Regions from separate parts of the Paenibacillus sp. JT22N15 genome, predicted to be linked through region 1. Evidence: riboswitches for the same ligand, from Rfam matches in the RefSeq annotation. Region 1 holds a riboswitch; each other region holds the start of a gene.
What was found. Region 1 has a riboswitch for cobalamin ahead of cobJ (precorrin-3B C(17)-methyltransferase). Riboswitches for the same ligand answer to the same signal wherever they lie in the genome.
Positions count from the first base shown of each region.

Region 1 (3,209 bases):
TTGGAATCCGCACCAGCAAATGATGATGCGGCGTATATTCAATCGAACCCTTCTCGCCAACAGCCTGCGCCAATGCTACGAGCTGCTGGGGCGTGAAGTTTTTTGTCGCGACACCTGGGCTTACGGCAAACTCAAGTACCGATTGCTGCGCAAACACAGGCATAGGGCTCGATACTGCGCCAAACGCCGCACTAGGCTCGATCCCCTTGCTGCGATCATTCAGGAGAACCGCTTCCATCGCCAAATGCAGAGGCGATACTGCAGGTGCCGGGGCAGCCTCTGCCCTCATTGAAACGGCTGTATTTATTGGGGCTGGGGTCGGCTTCACGGGCGCAACCGGGGGGGCTACTGCAACCGCCATTCCGCCGCCCTGTCCATTATCATTTCTCGGTTCATCTGGCGCAACCGCCTGCGGCTCCTCCCGCTCGAGCAGCTGGTCCGTCGCGTCATATTCATCCGCACGATAGCCCCCGTCCGCTGGAAGCTCAGGCATTCCTGCCGTATGAAGCGCCCACGGCTCATTCTTCTCTTGCAGACGCTGGTGGGGCTTCAAAGGCTGCGCGCCTTCGCCAAGCGTATATTTGCGCTGATAGCCGCGCGGCGTAATCATTAGCCCGTCATAATTGACGGTCGTCGAGTTGCCGATGACGACTGTTGTCAGCATGCCGATATCATGGTCAAGCATACGGGCAAGCGTCGTCACGACAATGTCTTCACGGTCGCGGTACGCGCTTTTCACAATGCCTACCGGCGTATCTGGCGAGCGGTATTTGAGCAAAATCCGCTGAGTCTCCACGATTTGCCGCGTTCTTCTGCCGCTGCGCGGGTTATAAAGCGCAATGACGAAATCCGCTTGTCCGGCCGCTTCTACCCTGCGCGCAATCAGCTCCCAAGGCGTCAAATGATCGCTCAGGCTGATCGTGCAAGCATCATGCATTATCGGCGCGCCAAGCAGGGATGCTGTCGAGTTAATGGCAGAAATGCCGGGAATCACTTCAACCTCTACCCCGCCATTACGCTTCCAGCCTTTCTCAATCAGCACCTCATACACGAGTCCTGCCATGCCGTATACGCCCGCATCGCCGCTTGATATAACGGCTACCTTCTTGCCGTTCTCCGCTTGGCGCACCGCTTCCTGCGCCCGGCTGACCTCCTCTGTCATCCCCGTACGCACAATCGCCTGATCGCTGATTAGCTCCCGAATCAAGTCGACATACGTGTTGTAGCCGATGACAATATCGCTCTCCTGAATCGCTTCACGGGCGCGTTTCGTAATATGCTCGAAGCTCCCTGGGCCGAATCCGATAATTAACAGCTTGCCGACGCCTGCTTCACTCATTGATGCCCAACTCCTTCTATGTAGCAATTTACAATTTCTATCCAACAAAAAAAGCACCTCTAACGATATGTGTTAGAAATGCTTGAAAAGACCAATGTCCTTGTTAAACGCAGACAGCGAAGGGCCATCCAATCTCTAACACCTTCCTAATATCCACGTAGGTTTACAGTGTCGTTGAAATAAGCAGGTCTCCTGGCTTTGAAGCGTTAGGACGCTTCATACAGTGGCGGGTCCGCGCCGGTCTCTCACCGACTTCCCTATTAAGTCAACTTGGGCGCTTTGGCGCCTGCTGACACTTATTCCCTTCCTATTAAATTGTAATCTTAATGATAACATTAGATTGTATGATCGACAAGTGCGTTTATGCCATCAGCCTTGGCGCAAATAGAGCCGGCGCAAGCACGGACAGCATGTCCAGGCTGACACCAGCTCTATTTTTTACCGGAGCTATTTATTTCTTCTCAAGCGTTTCCCAAGCTGCATTCACGAGGGAATCAAACAGTTCATCGTCCTCTTCCAGCTCATCCTCAACCGCCAAAAGATCTTCTTCCTTGCCCGATTCATTCAGAAAAAACAAACCGTAGCCCCACTCTGTCGCCTTGCGGCTATGAAGGGTAATTTCGTATTGGTTCGTCTGGCCCTCTACTTCAAAATGAACCTTGCCTACGAAACCGGATTCCTTGGAGTTCGTCATGCTAGCATGCAAAATATTTACTTTCATCTTCCACTCTTCCTCTCTTTACCGTTACGATACCAGCTGCTGAAGTTGATTCACTTGATTTAACAGCTCGTTGATTTTGTTAATCGTATTTGGAATTTCCGTTGCGTCAATCAATGCTTTGCCGTCTTCGATCTGCTTCAGCACCGCATCAATGCTTTCCTGCAGCTTCAAATTATAATCGACCACGGACTGATGGACGTCCTTGGCAAAATCCGGCGCGTGCAGCTCGCCAAACTGCTTGATGGACTCCTGCACAGCTACCAGCTGTTCTTTATAATCAGCGCGTGCACTCGCATCATTTACGGCTTGCTCCGCAAGCTGCGTCGCCTGCTCGCTGAAATTTGTCAGCGTCTGCATGTACGTTGCTGCTCCCGTCACATATTCGGCCGAGTTTGATACGGAATTGACCGTCTGCTTGGCTTCCTCAAATAACGAGCATCCTCCTAATAATAACATTCCAATGATTAAAAGTATGCTTTTTCCTGAACGAATGGCCATGTTTAATCTCTTCCTTTCCGCCTGTCTTACACAGAGCATTACTTATACGGCAGATGCGTCCAAACGGTTGCATTTCGTCTTATCATTAAGCTTGTCCATCATTTAATAGAAAAATAAAACATGAGGCCGCAGATAGCTAAAATGCACGCTGGCTATTGTTCGCGTCTGCGGCATAACGATGCAGCCCTATCATTAAGCTGCGCCACTCCTTTGGCAGCTAACGCTTCGACTTGAAAGCATGCTGGCGCCATATGACGACGATAATGAGAAATAAAGCAATGACACCTGTAAGCAGCCACCCGGCCTGCTCATCGGTCAACTGATCCCCGGGAGCGGTTGCAGCCGGATCTGGAGCCTCATGACCCGCATGTTCATTACAGGGGGAGTCGGTTGGCGATGAGGCGGCAGCATTCGTCTGCTGCTCATTATTTGCAGGAGTACAGACATCTGCTGCGGACACGGATAGCGATGCGGAACTCCAGAGGCTTATTCCAATAAACAGGACTACGATAAATATTAGACGAAGGAACCTCTTTCTCATTTTGGCGAACCTCCTTTGCGCTTTTCGTTTCCCCTCATTTTATTCCTGTGCGCCCAGAACGGAAGCTTGGCCTATGGAATTTTCACACCTGTACATATATTAGCAGCAAA
Region 1 is NZ_JBXENV010000030.1:12,855-16,063, reverse strand. It holds gene cobJ (precorrin-3B C(17)-methyltransferase) at 1-1,339, opposite strand, end outside; cobalamin riboswitch at 1,505-1,654, opposite strand; gene AC50X8_RS32120 (hypothetical protein) at 1,791-2,060, opposite strand; gene AC50X8_RS32115 (DUF6376 family protein) at 2,085-2,516, opposite strand; gene AC50X8_RS32110 (hypothetical protein) at 2,776-3,099, opposite strand.

Region 2 (3,209 bases), on a different contig from region 1:
CCTTGTATCGATGCATCGTTTTGACGAAGAGCCGCACAGCAATCGCCGCCGTACCCTGCAATTTGCCTTTAAAACCGTGTTGACCGCCGCGTGCACGCTGCGCGACCAGCATAGCCCCCGCCGTATCCAGCAGCAGAAAGATGAAGCGATACATAATAATCATGAGCTCCAGTACAATTTGCGGCATTTTCAACCGCTTCAGCACTTGCAGCAGATCCGGGAAGGGGGTCGTCAAGGTGATAAAAAACATACATGCCAGGCAAGCAAGAATACGCGTAAAAATATGTCCGGCCAGCCCTAACGATGCCTCTGGCACATACAGGCTAAGCGGCTCCCATGAAACGAGCATCCAGCCTGCTTTCGCTGCCGCCAAGCTTCCCGCTTCGCTGCTGCTATTGCTGAATTCAATGAGCAGCGCGGGCAAGCTGAGAATGAACAGCAGGCAAGAGGAGAAAAGCAGCGCCGCATAAAGCTTAGCGGGCACTTTCGCATAGCCGACCGTCCACAGTGCAAGCCATCCGAAAATGACAAGCTGTACGAGCGGATGAGCGATATAGGCAAGCAGCAGCAGAAGGGCTGCAAGCCCGCATTTCCAAATGGCGGGTAAATCCCGCAGCTTATTGGAATAAGAAATCGTATCAATCCATTTCATCATTGCTGCTTTGATTTCCCCGACTTCCCTTTAAAAAGGCCAATCACATAGCCGATTACGCCAGCGCCAATCGCAGCTTGCAGCGCGAACAGCATGCTTTCCGTTTCTCCCGGCACCTCAGTGAGCGGAGACGCCCAAGGCTCATAATGGGGCGCAATCGTCTGGATCATTTCCTCCGCCGCGCCATCCGCGCCGCCAAACTCGGCGTTAATGAATATTAAAGGCGCAACGGCAAGCAAAACAACAATGGCTAAAATCCAAATATTTTTGGCACTGCGGCTCATTACACGCGGTCCCCTTTCATTCTCCGCTTCAAAATAGACAGCTCGTCCGTATTAAAAGATTGCAGCCAGTTCCAGATCAATACCGTCAGCAAGCCTTCGCTAATAGCAAGCGGAACCTGGGTAATCGCAAAAATACCGCCAAATTTCATAAAGGATGCGAGAATGCCTCCCTCAACAGCCGGAAAAGCAACAGCCAGTTGAATCGAAGTAACGATATAAGTGGCCAGATCGGCAACAGCGGCAGCAGAAAAAATCGCCACGCCTTGCTTGCTGCCTGAACGCATCAGCAGCCGATAGACGGCATAGCCAGCAGCGGGACCTGCAACCGCCATTGAAAAAGCATTCGCCCCAAGCGTCGTCAGCCCGCCATGTGCAAGCAGCACCGCTTGAAACAGCAATACCATAGAACCTAATACGCTCATGGGCAGCGGCCCGAACATAACCGTTCCAAGCCCCGTTCCCGTCGGGTGCGAGCTGCTGCCTGTAACGGAAGGAATCTTAAGCGCGGACAGCACGAAGGTGAAAGCTGCCGCCAAGCCCAGCATCAGCTTAAGCTCTGGTGCTTCCTTTGTAATTTTCCGAATGGCGCGTACACCCAGGATGAAAAAAGGAATAAAGGCCACCCACCAAAAAATCGCCCACCCCACAGGCAAAAACCCTTCCATAATGTGCATCGCATATGCGGATTGCGGCTCATTCACCAGTAAAAAAAGCGTGAAGCCAATAACCAGCAAAGCGGTGCTAACTGCTGTCTTGCTTTTTAACTTGACCATTCGTTTCAATACCCTCCCCAATGTGTTCATGCCTGAAGACAACAAAAATTGACCGCCTTCCCTTCGCTGGGAAAACGGCCATGTGTACGCAGAAATAGACGGTTGCGCCAGCAAACAGACTGGTAGCAATCGCTTTCATTCGTACACCTATCCTTTCCGCGAAGGCACTGTGGTGCTGGAACGAGGTAGGTCTCCTGGCTAGCGGATCATTATTTTCCTTCGTCTTCCCTGGCTGCCCTAAAGCTTAGGCCAAGTGACTCCTGCTGGTGAAGGAAAACTCCCCGATTACAGTGGCGGGACCGCTCGGGATTTACACCCGATTCCCTGTTACCCTTTGACGTGCGCAAAGGCACCTCGTTCCATGTCAATCATTTTTCAAAATCCTTGTATTCATTGGTCATTTTGTAGTTTGATCTTATCACAAAAAATTCAGGCTGTCCCCTATAAATGTAAATGGCTACCTTCCTGTTAGAAGAAGGACAAAATAACGCCTACGACAAAACCGCATAATGCGCCGTTGACGCGAATCCACTGCAAATCGTTGCCGACCTTTTCCTCCAGCATGGAGACGAGCGCCTTGTCATCCATCCGGTCGAGATTATCCCGAACGAGCGCACCGATGCGATAGTGATTATTTTCAATAAGTCGAACGAGATAGCCGCGAATGCCATCTTCCCAATTGGCGAGCATTTCCTGCTTGCCATTCAAATAATCCGTTGCAAAACGGTATCCCTGCACAATGGCGCGCCCTCCGCTGCGATGCTGCTCCTCCAGCTTGTCCAGCACGAGCTGTCTCAGCTCCTCCAGACGCAAATGGATGAAGCGCTCCGTTTCAACGCTGTCCACCCCCTGTTCAATGAGCTGCTTCAGCTTGAGCATCAGCTCTTCGTTATCGGCAAGCTTCTCCGCCTGGGCTCTCACCTCAAGCAGCAGCTTCTGCCGATGCGGGCTTCCAGGATGGGAAAGCTCCTGCATCGTAGAGAGCAGCATGTTCTGGATCAAACCGCCGAGCTTCTCCTCGTTCATAAAGCCGACGAAAGCTTGCAGTGCAAACCCCATGAAGCCGCCTACCTTAAGCTCCTCCAGCTTTTTGAAGGCGAGCTTGCCGAGCATTTCCTCGGTTTCACGCTTGCGAATCCAATGGCCTACATGCTCCAGGCCGTAATCCAGCGCCCGTTCATCCCAACGCTCATGGACGAAACGATCCGCCAGCTTGCGCACGATTGGCGTAAAATCCTGCTTTTTCACATAATCAGCCAAAAATCCATGCAGCACACTGCTAACCCGCTCCAAAGGCAAGCGCTCCACTGCCGACTGGGCAAAATCAACCGCTGCCAGCCTGAACTTGCGCTTGCCAATCAGCCGAGTCGCCGCCGATGCCGCCCCAGCGAACAGTTGAAAGCCCGACAGCTTGCGGGTAATGCTTTCTTTATTCAGCAGTTCATTTTCCATAGCGCTGATGAGCGAGTTCACGATTTTCGCCCGGTTTTTGAGCAGCAA
Region 2 is NZ_JBXENV010000001.1:701,787-704,995, forward strand. It holds gene cbiQ (cobalt ECF transporter T component CbiQ) at 1-655, opposite strand, end outside; gene AC50X8_RS03100 (energy-coupling factor ABC transporter substrate-binding protein) at 652-936, opposite strand; gene AC50X8_RS03105 (energy-coupling factor ABC transporter permease) at 936-1,709, opposite strand; cobalamin riboswitch at 1,877-2,081, opposite strand; gene AC50X8_RS03110 (DUF445 domain-containing protein) at 2,178-3,209, opposite strand, start outside.
Region 2: it holds a riboswitch for cobalamin, as region 1 does, so the genes downstream of both, AC50X8_RS03105 (energy-coupling factor ABC transporter permease) here and cobJ (precorrin-3B C(17)-methyltransferase) in region 1, are expected to answer to the same signal.

Region 3 (3,209 bases), on a different contig from region 1:
TGAAGCCCGTTACCCCTTTTTTCACGCCAAATACATTGTCAGGATGTACGATAAACGACTGCGGCAAATCAGCATTAATAATATCTTGGGCCTGTATCGCAAGCGCATTGCGCGCATCGGTATCCGCCGTATCGTTAAGCTTATCGATTACCGTCTCAAGCGGCTTCGATTCATAATGGCTGACATTCGATTCGCTAGCAGCTTGATAGAAAATGTTCAAGAAATATTGCGGATCGCCCGTCTGCGCCGTCAGCATGCTGTACATCGCAAGGTCCCAATCGGACTTCGCAAGCTCAGCGTCAATATTTTCAACCTTGCGTATTTTCACGGTAATTCCTTCATTAAGCAGTTGATTTTGAATAACCTCTGCCATAACCGACAGCTCTGGGCGGTGCGGGAACGTAAGGAGCGTCGCCTCGAACGGCTTGCCTTCCTTCTCCCACATGCCTTCCTCATTTTTCTGCCAGCCGCCAGCGGTCAGCAATTGCTCCGTCGTTTCCCCTGCTGCTTGCTCCGCCACTTTGCCGAATGGCAAAATTTCCGGGAACGGGCTTTTCGCTTTCGTGCCGTAACCACGCATAACCGATTCAATAATCGCCTCGCGCGGAATCGCTTGATCTACAACCTCGCGGTTCGATTTTTCTTTAAACAAAGCAGAATTCATATTAAATAATACCATATGTGTACGAACCGATGGGGCAGACAGCACTTCCAGCTTGCTGTCCTTCTCTACCAGCTCAATGCTGTCAATCGGAATGTCCGTTGCGACATCTACTTCACCAGCCTGCAGCGCCATCAGACGCGTGTTGCCATCGGTTACAAACTTCATCGTCACTTCTGAAAGCTTTGCGGGTTCCCCCCAATAGCCATCATAACGCTCAACAACAAGCGATACGTCTTTCGTAAATTGCTTGATTTTGAAAGCTCCCGTCATGGCCGGGTAGCTGCCCGCTTCCTTCATGCTGTCAACATCAAGAATAATCGTGCTTGGATCAGCCAAGCTGGAAATGATCGCCGAGTTCGGCTGTGTCGTAATCATTTTCAGCTCGTCAGGCGCAAGCACTTCAATATCTTTAACCAGAAGCAAATCCTTCGCCAAATGGCTGTTCGCAATGGAACGCAGCAGCGATGCTTTTACGCTTTCAGCATCCATTTTTTTGCCGTTGTGGAACGTTACGCCCGTTTCCAGCTTGAACGTCCACGTATTAGCATCCTCCTGCTTCCATTCCTTCGCGAGCCAAGCGGATGGCTGCAGCTGCTCATTCAATTTAATCAGCGTTTCCCCTGCGCCCGAGCGCATAACATCCCAGCTATCGTCGCCATGCGGATCAACGCCTGCAGGGTTCCAAGTGTACGCCATTGTTAGTGTTTTTTTAGCGGCAGCAGCGTTGTTTCCCGAGGCAGCATCCGTGCCCTGCTCTGCGTTTTGGCCAGCATTCGTGCTGCATCCTGCAAGGACCAGCATCAAGCAAACGATCATCATTCCAAGTGACAAGCTAAGTGGCTTCTTCGTGTGGTTCATTTTTCTTTTGTCTCCCCTTCTAGTAAGCGTAAACGGCCGAAAGCCGTCCTGTGGCGGCAAAGCTACCGTTTCGCGTAGAAATATAGAGAAAGGATAGAAAAATCATATCTTTTCTCTATATTTAAAAAAAGCATCCCCGACCCTTAAAAAGCAGTCAGAAATGCTTTTATGTTAAATAACTAAACCTTATCTGCGTCTGCTCGCCATGAAGCAACAAATAATCGTTAGACATTTTGCAATAAATGGGCATAACCAACCACCTCCCTAAGCACCGTAGGTCAAACAGTGATGTTAAAACAGGCAGGTCTCCTGACTTGGGGCCTCCCTCTCTTCCCTTCCCAGCTAGGGTAAGCATCTGCTATTCGTCTTGCGACGAAAAGAAGCTCATCAGCCAGTGGCTTATTTGTGAGGGGAGCGCAGCCTGTGTAAGCTGCTGCCCTTTACAGTGGCGGGTCCGTGTCGGCCTTTAACCGAACTTCCCTTTTAAGCGAACGAAGACGTATAAGTTCCAGCCAACATTTCGCACCTATTTTCATTCAAGTATGAAGTTTTGCAGGCTCATAAGCCCGTCCTGTCCGTAATCCATTCTTAATCATAGGGAGGAAGCGGGAATCTGTCAATGGCTTTAATTCGAAAATGAAAGTGTTTTCAACATAAAACTTTCATATTTTTTCCAGTAATGTTATATTGAAATTACTTCACGCATGATGAGCTTATTTATTAAATTAATCCAATAGATAACCTAATCAAATAGAAAAGGAATGATCACAGTGACGGTGAAAATCCTTCCAGTTGAAGAAAAGCAAATTATTGATTCATATTGGTTTTACAGTGATTTTTATTCTATTATCTCGCGTGTGGACTCGAAAAAATTATGGTTTATGAATAATTATATTAATTTATTCGATATTCCTGATCCAAACCAATTATATACCTTTTTCTTCAACGGTTATTATAGAGATAAAATGGTTGAGTTTTATGACTGCCCTTTTATTGATTTTCAGCGGATAGCGTTAGACAGGCAAAGCTCAACGATTTTAAATAACGAGCTGTTTGATTTTATTAAAGCATCGATTGATGGCGGCTATTATGTAATCGTTATGATCGATCGTTTTCATATTAAAGAGTATGAAATTTCGGCAAAATCCCCACATGAAGTCATGATAAATGGGTATGATGATGCAAATAAAAAGCTGTACTTTTGTGACAATAATGCCAACGGAAAATATTCAACGAATATCACCTGTGATTACGAAGCTTTTCATAGAGCATTTCATATATTAGAAATCGATGCCCATGATTTTAAAGACCATCTTTATTTATTGAAGCCGCTCGAAAATAACAATTATACTTTTTCACTAACCTATGTGAAAAATACGATGAACGCCTACCTCTCGTCTAGGGCACATACGGATGAACATTATAACCAAGCTTTAGGCACCCCCGGGCTAACCTTCGGTATTAATGTATACGACAAGGCCTCCGAATATTTAAAATATTTGGCTCAAGAAGAGGTAGTATTTGATATTAGATCGTTCCACCTGCTTTACGACCATAAGAAATGCATGACTATGCGATTAGACTACATGATTAATAACCATCATTTGATTGATGATAATCTAATTTTAAGCAGATGGAAAAAGCTGGAGGCTGCTGCACTGGCTGTAAGAAATTCCATCTTAAAATA
Region 3 is NZ_JBXENV010000021.1:1,050-4,258, reverse strand. It holds gene AC50X8_RS29360 (ABC transporter substrate-binding protein) at 1-1,522, opposite strand, end outside; cobalamin riboswitch at 1,805-2,067, opposite strand; gene AC50X8_RS29355 (hypothetical protein) at 2,293-3,209, shown strand, end outside.
Region 3: it holds a riboswitch for cobalamin, as region 1 does, so the genes downstream of both, AC50X8_RS29360 (ABC transporter substrate-binding protein) here and cobJ (precorrin-3B C(17)-methyltransferase) in region 1, are expected to answer to the same signal.

Region 4 (3,209 bases), on a different contig from region 1:
TAAGCTGGCGGATAACGATCGGGCATCAACCATTATGGAAATGAACCAAGTGAGCTATGCTTATCCCGGAACGGACAAGACCGCTTTAAACGGGCTAGAGCTGCGTATTCCGGCGAACAAGAAGATAGCGCTGTGCGGGCATAATGGCTCGGGCAAGTCGACGCTCTTCTTGCAGCTTATTGGCATTAATCGTCCGGAATCCGGTTTTGTCAGCTGGCGCGGCGAGCCGCTTTCTTACAAGCCCAGAGAGCTTGCCAGCTTGAGACGGCGCGTCGGCCTTGTTTTTCAGGACCCGGAGCATCAGCTCATTTTGAATACCGCTTATGAGGATATTTCCTATGGGCTGCGCAATGCGGGGCTTCAAGAAGTGGAAATTGACAGACGTACGGCGCGCATCGTTCAGCAGCTGAACTTGCAGGAACTGGCGCATAAGCCGCTGCATCATCTCAGCCTTGGGCAAAAGAAGCGAGTCGCTCTTGCCGGCGTACTGGCCCTGGAGCCGGAGTTAGTGCTGCTTGATGAGCCGGCTGCTTATCTCGATCCGATATCGGAGCAGCGGCTGATGGCTGAGCTGGACCGCATTCATGCCAGCGGCATAACGCCGGTTATGGCGACGCATGACATGAATATGGCCTATGCTTGGGCGGATTGGATTTTCATCATGAATGAGGGCCGCTGTATATTGGAGGGTACGCCGGAGACGGTATTTCGCGAAGGCGAGCGTCTCAGAAGCCTTGGACTCACGCTGCCAATGGTGCTGGAAGCTTGGGAGGCACTGCCGCCTGAGCTGCGAGGAGAACAGCAGGCGCCGCGTACGCTCGCGCAATTTAAAGCGGCTGTAAAATCTTTTGTTGTATAAAAACGCGAAAATTCGTATATTTATACATGTTGCTTGAAATATAGGAAAGGATATGATTTTTCCATCCTATCTCTATATTTCTCCGTTTCACCTTGTATAAATAAAGATCGACCAACTAAATAGCGAGGAATAGGGTGCTCTTGCGTAACGTCTTGAGCTTAAAAGGGAAGTCCGGTGCAATACCGGCGCGGTCCCGCCACTGTAACAGCGGAGTTTTGCGCAATAAAGCCACTGGCATGATGCCGGGAAGGCGAGCGCAGCGATGATGATGCTGGAGCCAGGAGACCTGCCTTATTCTATACACTGCAGTACCTACGGGAGATAGGGAGGTGTTAAAGATGGCAGCCATCGTTTGTTGAAACGAGGGGCGTCTTTACCCACATTTCTGTACAGGGTAGGACGTCCCTTTTTGCAGTTTCTGGCTGGCAGCAAATTGGATGTATAGGGAAAGGCCGCCGCGAAGAAATTCGCTCACACTGCCATAAGTATATATCTGAGTTTGTTGATGAAATAACAAAGGATTATAACATCCATCCACAAGGATGAATAATGAAAAACAGGAGGCAATAACAATGAGTCAAGTAAAAAGCAGCAGTTTGGGATATCCGCGTATCGGTGAAAACAGAGAATGGAAAAAAGCTCTGGAGGCGTTCTGGAGCGGCAAGCTTGCGGAAGCGGCTTTCTTGAAGCAGCTGGAGACGATTCGTCTAAACCATCTCCAATTGCAAAAACAGGGCGGCATTGATCTCATTCCGGTAAATGATTTTTCGTATTATGACCATATCCTTGATACAGCTGCGATGTTTGGCGTTGTGCCTGAGCGCTTTGGCTATACAGGCGGCCCCGTATCGGTAATGACCTATTATGCAATGGCGCGAGGCAACAAAACCGCTTCGGCATCCGAGATGACGAAATGGTTCAATACGAACTATCACTACATCGTTCCTGAGCTGAAAGGCATTACGCCGGCGCTGACCGAGAACCGTCCGTTGATCGCTTACCGCGAAGCAAAGGAAAAGCTGGGCATCGAAGGCAAACCAGTCATTGTTGGACCTTATACATTCCTCAAGCTGTCTAAAGGCTATGCCGCTTCTGAGCTTGCTACAGTTGCTGCTCAGTATGTTCCGCTGTATGCACAGGTGCTGCGCGAGTTGGAGCAAGAAGGCGTACAATGGGTGCAAATGGATGAGCCTTCGCTTGTAACAGACGTTTCCGAAGCAGATTTGGCGCTTGTGCAAAGCATTTATGCCCAGCTTCATGAAGCGGCACCTAAGCTCAATTTGCTGCTGCAAACGTATTTTGAATCGGTTCAGCATTATGCTGCAATCGCGGCTTTGCCTGTACAGGGCTTAGGTCTGGACTTCACAGCTGGCGCTGAAAAGAACCTGCAGCAGCTGGAGTCAATCGGCTTCCCACAGGACAAAGTGCTGGGTGCAGGCGTTATTGACGGCCGCAATATTTGGCGGGCGGATCTTCAGGAGCGCAAAGCGCTGCTTGCCCGTATTGCTAAAGTCGTGCCAAACGACCGACTGATTGTAAGCTCCTCTTGCAGCCTGCTGCATGTACCTGTGTCAGCGGCTCTTGAAACGGCACTGCCGGCAGAGCTTGCAGGCGCACTGGCGTATGCCAATGAGAAGCTGGAGGAAATTGCCGTTCTGGCAACTGCGCTGAATGAAGGAGAAGCAGCGGTAAAAGAGGCGTTTGATCGCAATGCAGCAGCTTTGGCTGCACTTGCCGCATCGCCGTCCCGTGGCCGTGCGAGCGTCCATGCCGCTGTAGCGAGCATTGATGCGCAGCCATCGGAGCGCAAAGCGGTATTTGCAGAGCGCCAAGTGAGCCAGAAGGAACGCTGGCAGCTGCCATTCCTGCCGACAACGACAATCGGCAGCTTCCCGCAGACGGCGGAAGTTCGCCAAGCGAGACGGCAATGGCGTCGTGGTGATTTGGGCGAGGAGCAATACCGCGTATTCATTAAGGAGCAAATTCAGCATTGGATCAAGCTGCAGGAAGAGATCGGCCTTGATGTTCTCGTTCATGGAGAGTTTGAGCGTACGGATATGGTTGAGTTTTTCGGAGAGAAGCTGGAAGGCTTTGCTTTCACGAAAAATGGCTGGGTGCAATCCTATGGCTCGCGCTGCGTAAAACCGCCAGTCATTTACGGCGATGTGCAGTTCAGCAAGCCGATGACTGTCGAAGAAACCGTTTATGCGCAGTCGCTGACTTCTAAACCGGTGAAAGGCATGCTGACGGGCCCGATTACGATTTTGAACTGGTCGTTCGTTCGCAGCGACTTGACTCGTGAGCAGGTTGCTTACCAAATCGCGCTTGCCTTGGCAGAAGAAGTGAAGGC
Region 4 is NZ_JBXENV010000001.1:698,423-701,631, reverse strand. It holds gene AC50X8_RS03090 (energy-coupling factor ABC transporter ATP-binding protein) at 1-859, shown strand, start outside; gene cbiQ (cobalt ECF transporter T component CbiQ) at 1-3, shown strand, start outside; cobalamin riboswitch at 975-1,167, shown strand; gene metE (5-methyltetrahydropteroyltriglutamate--homocysteine S-methyltransferase) at 1,432-3,209, shown strand, end outside.
Region 4: it holds a riboswitch for cobalamin, as region 1 does, so the genes downstream of both, metE (5-methyltetrahydropteroyltriglutamate--homocysteine S-methyltransferase) here and cobJ (precorrin-3B C(17)-methyltransferase) in region 1, are expected to answer to the same signal.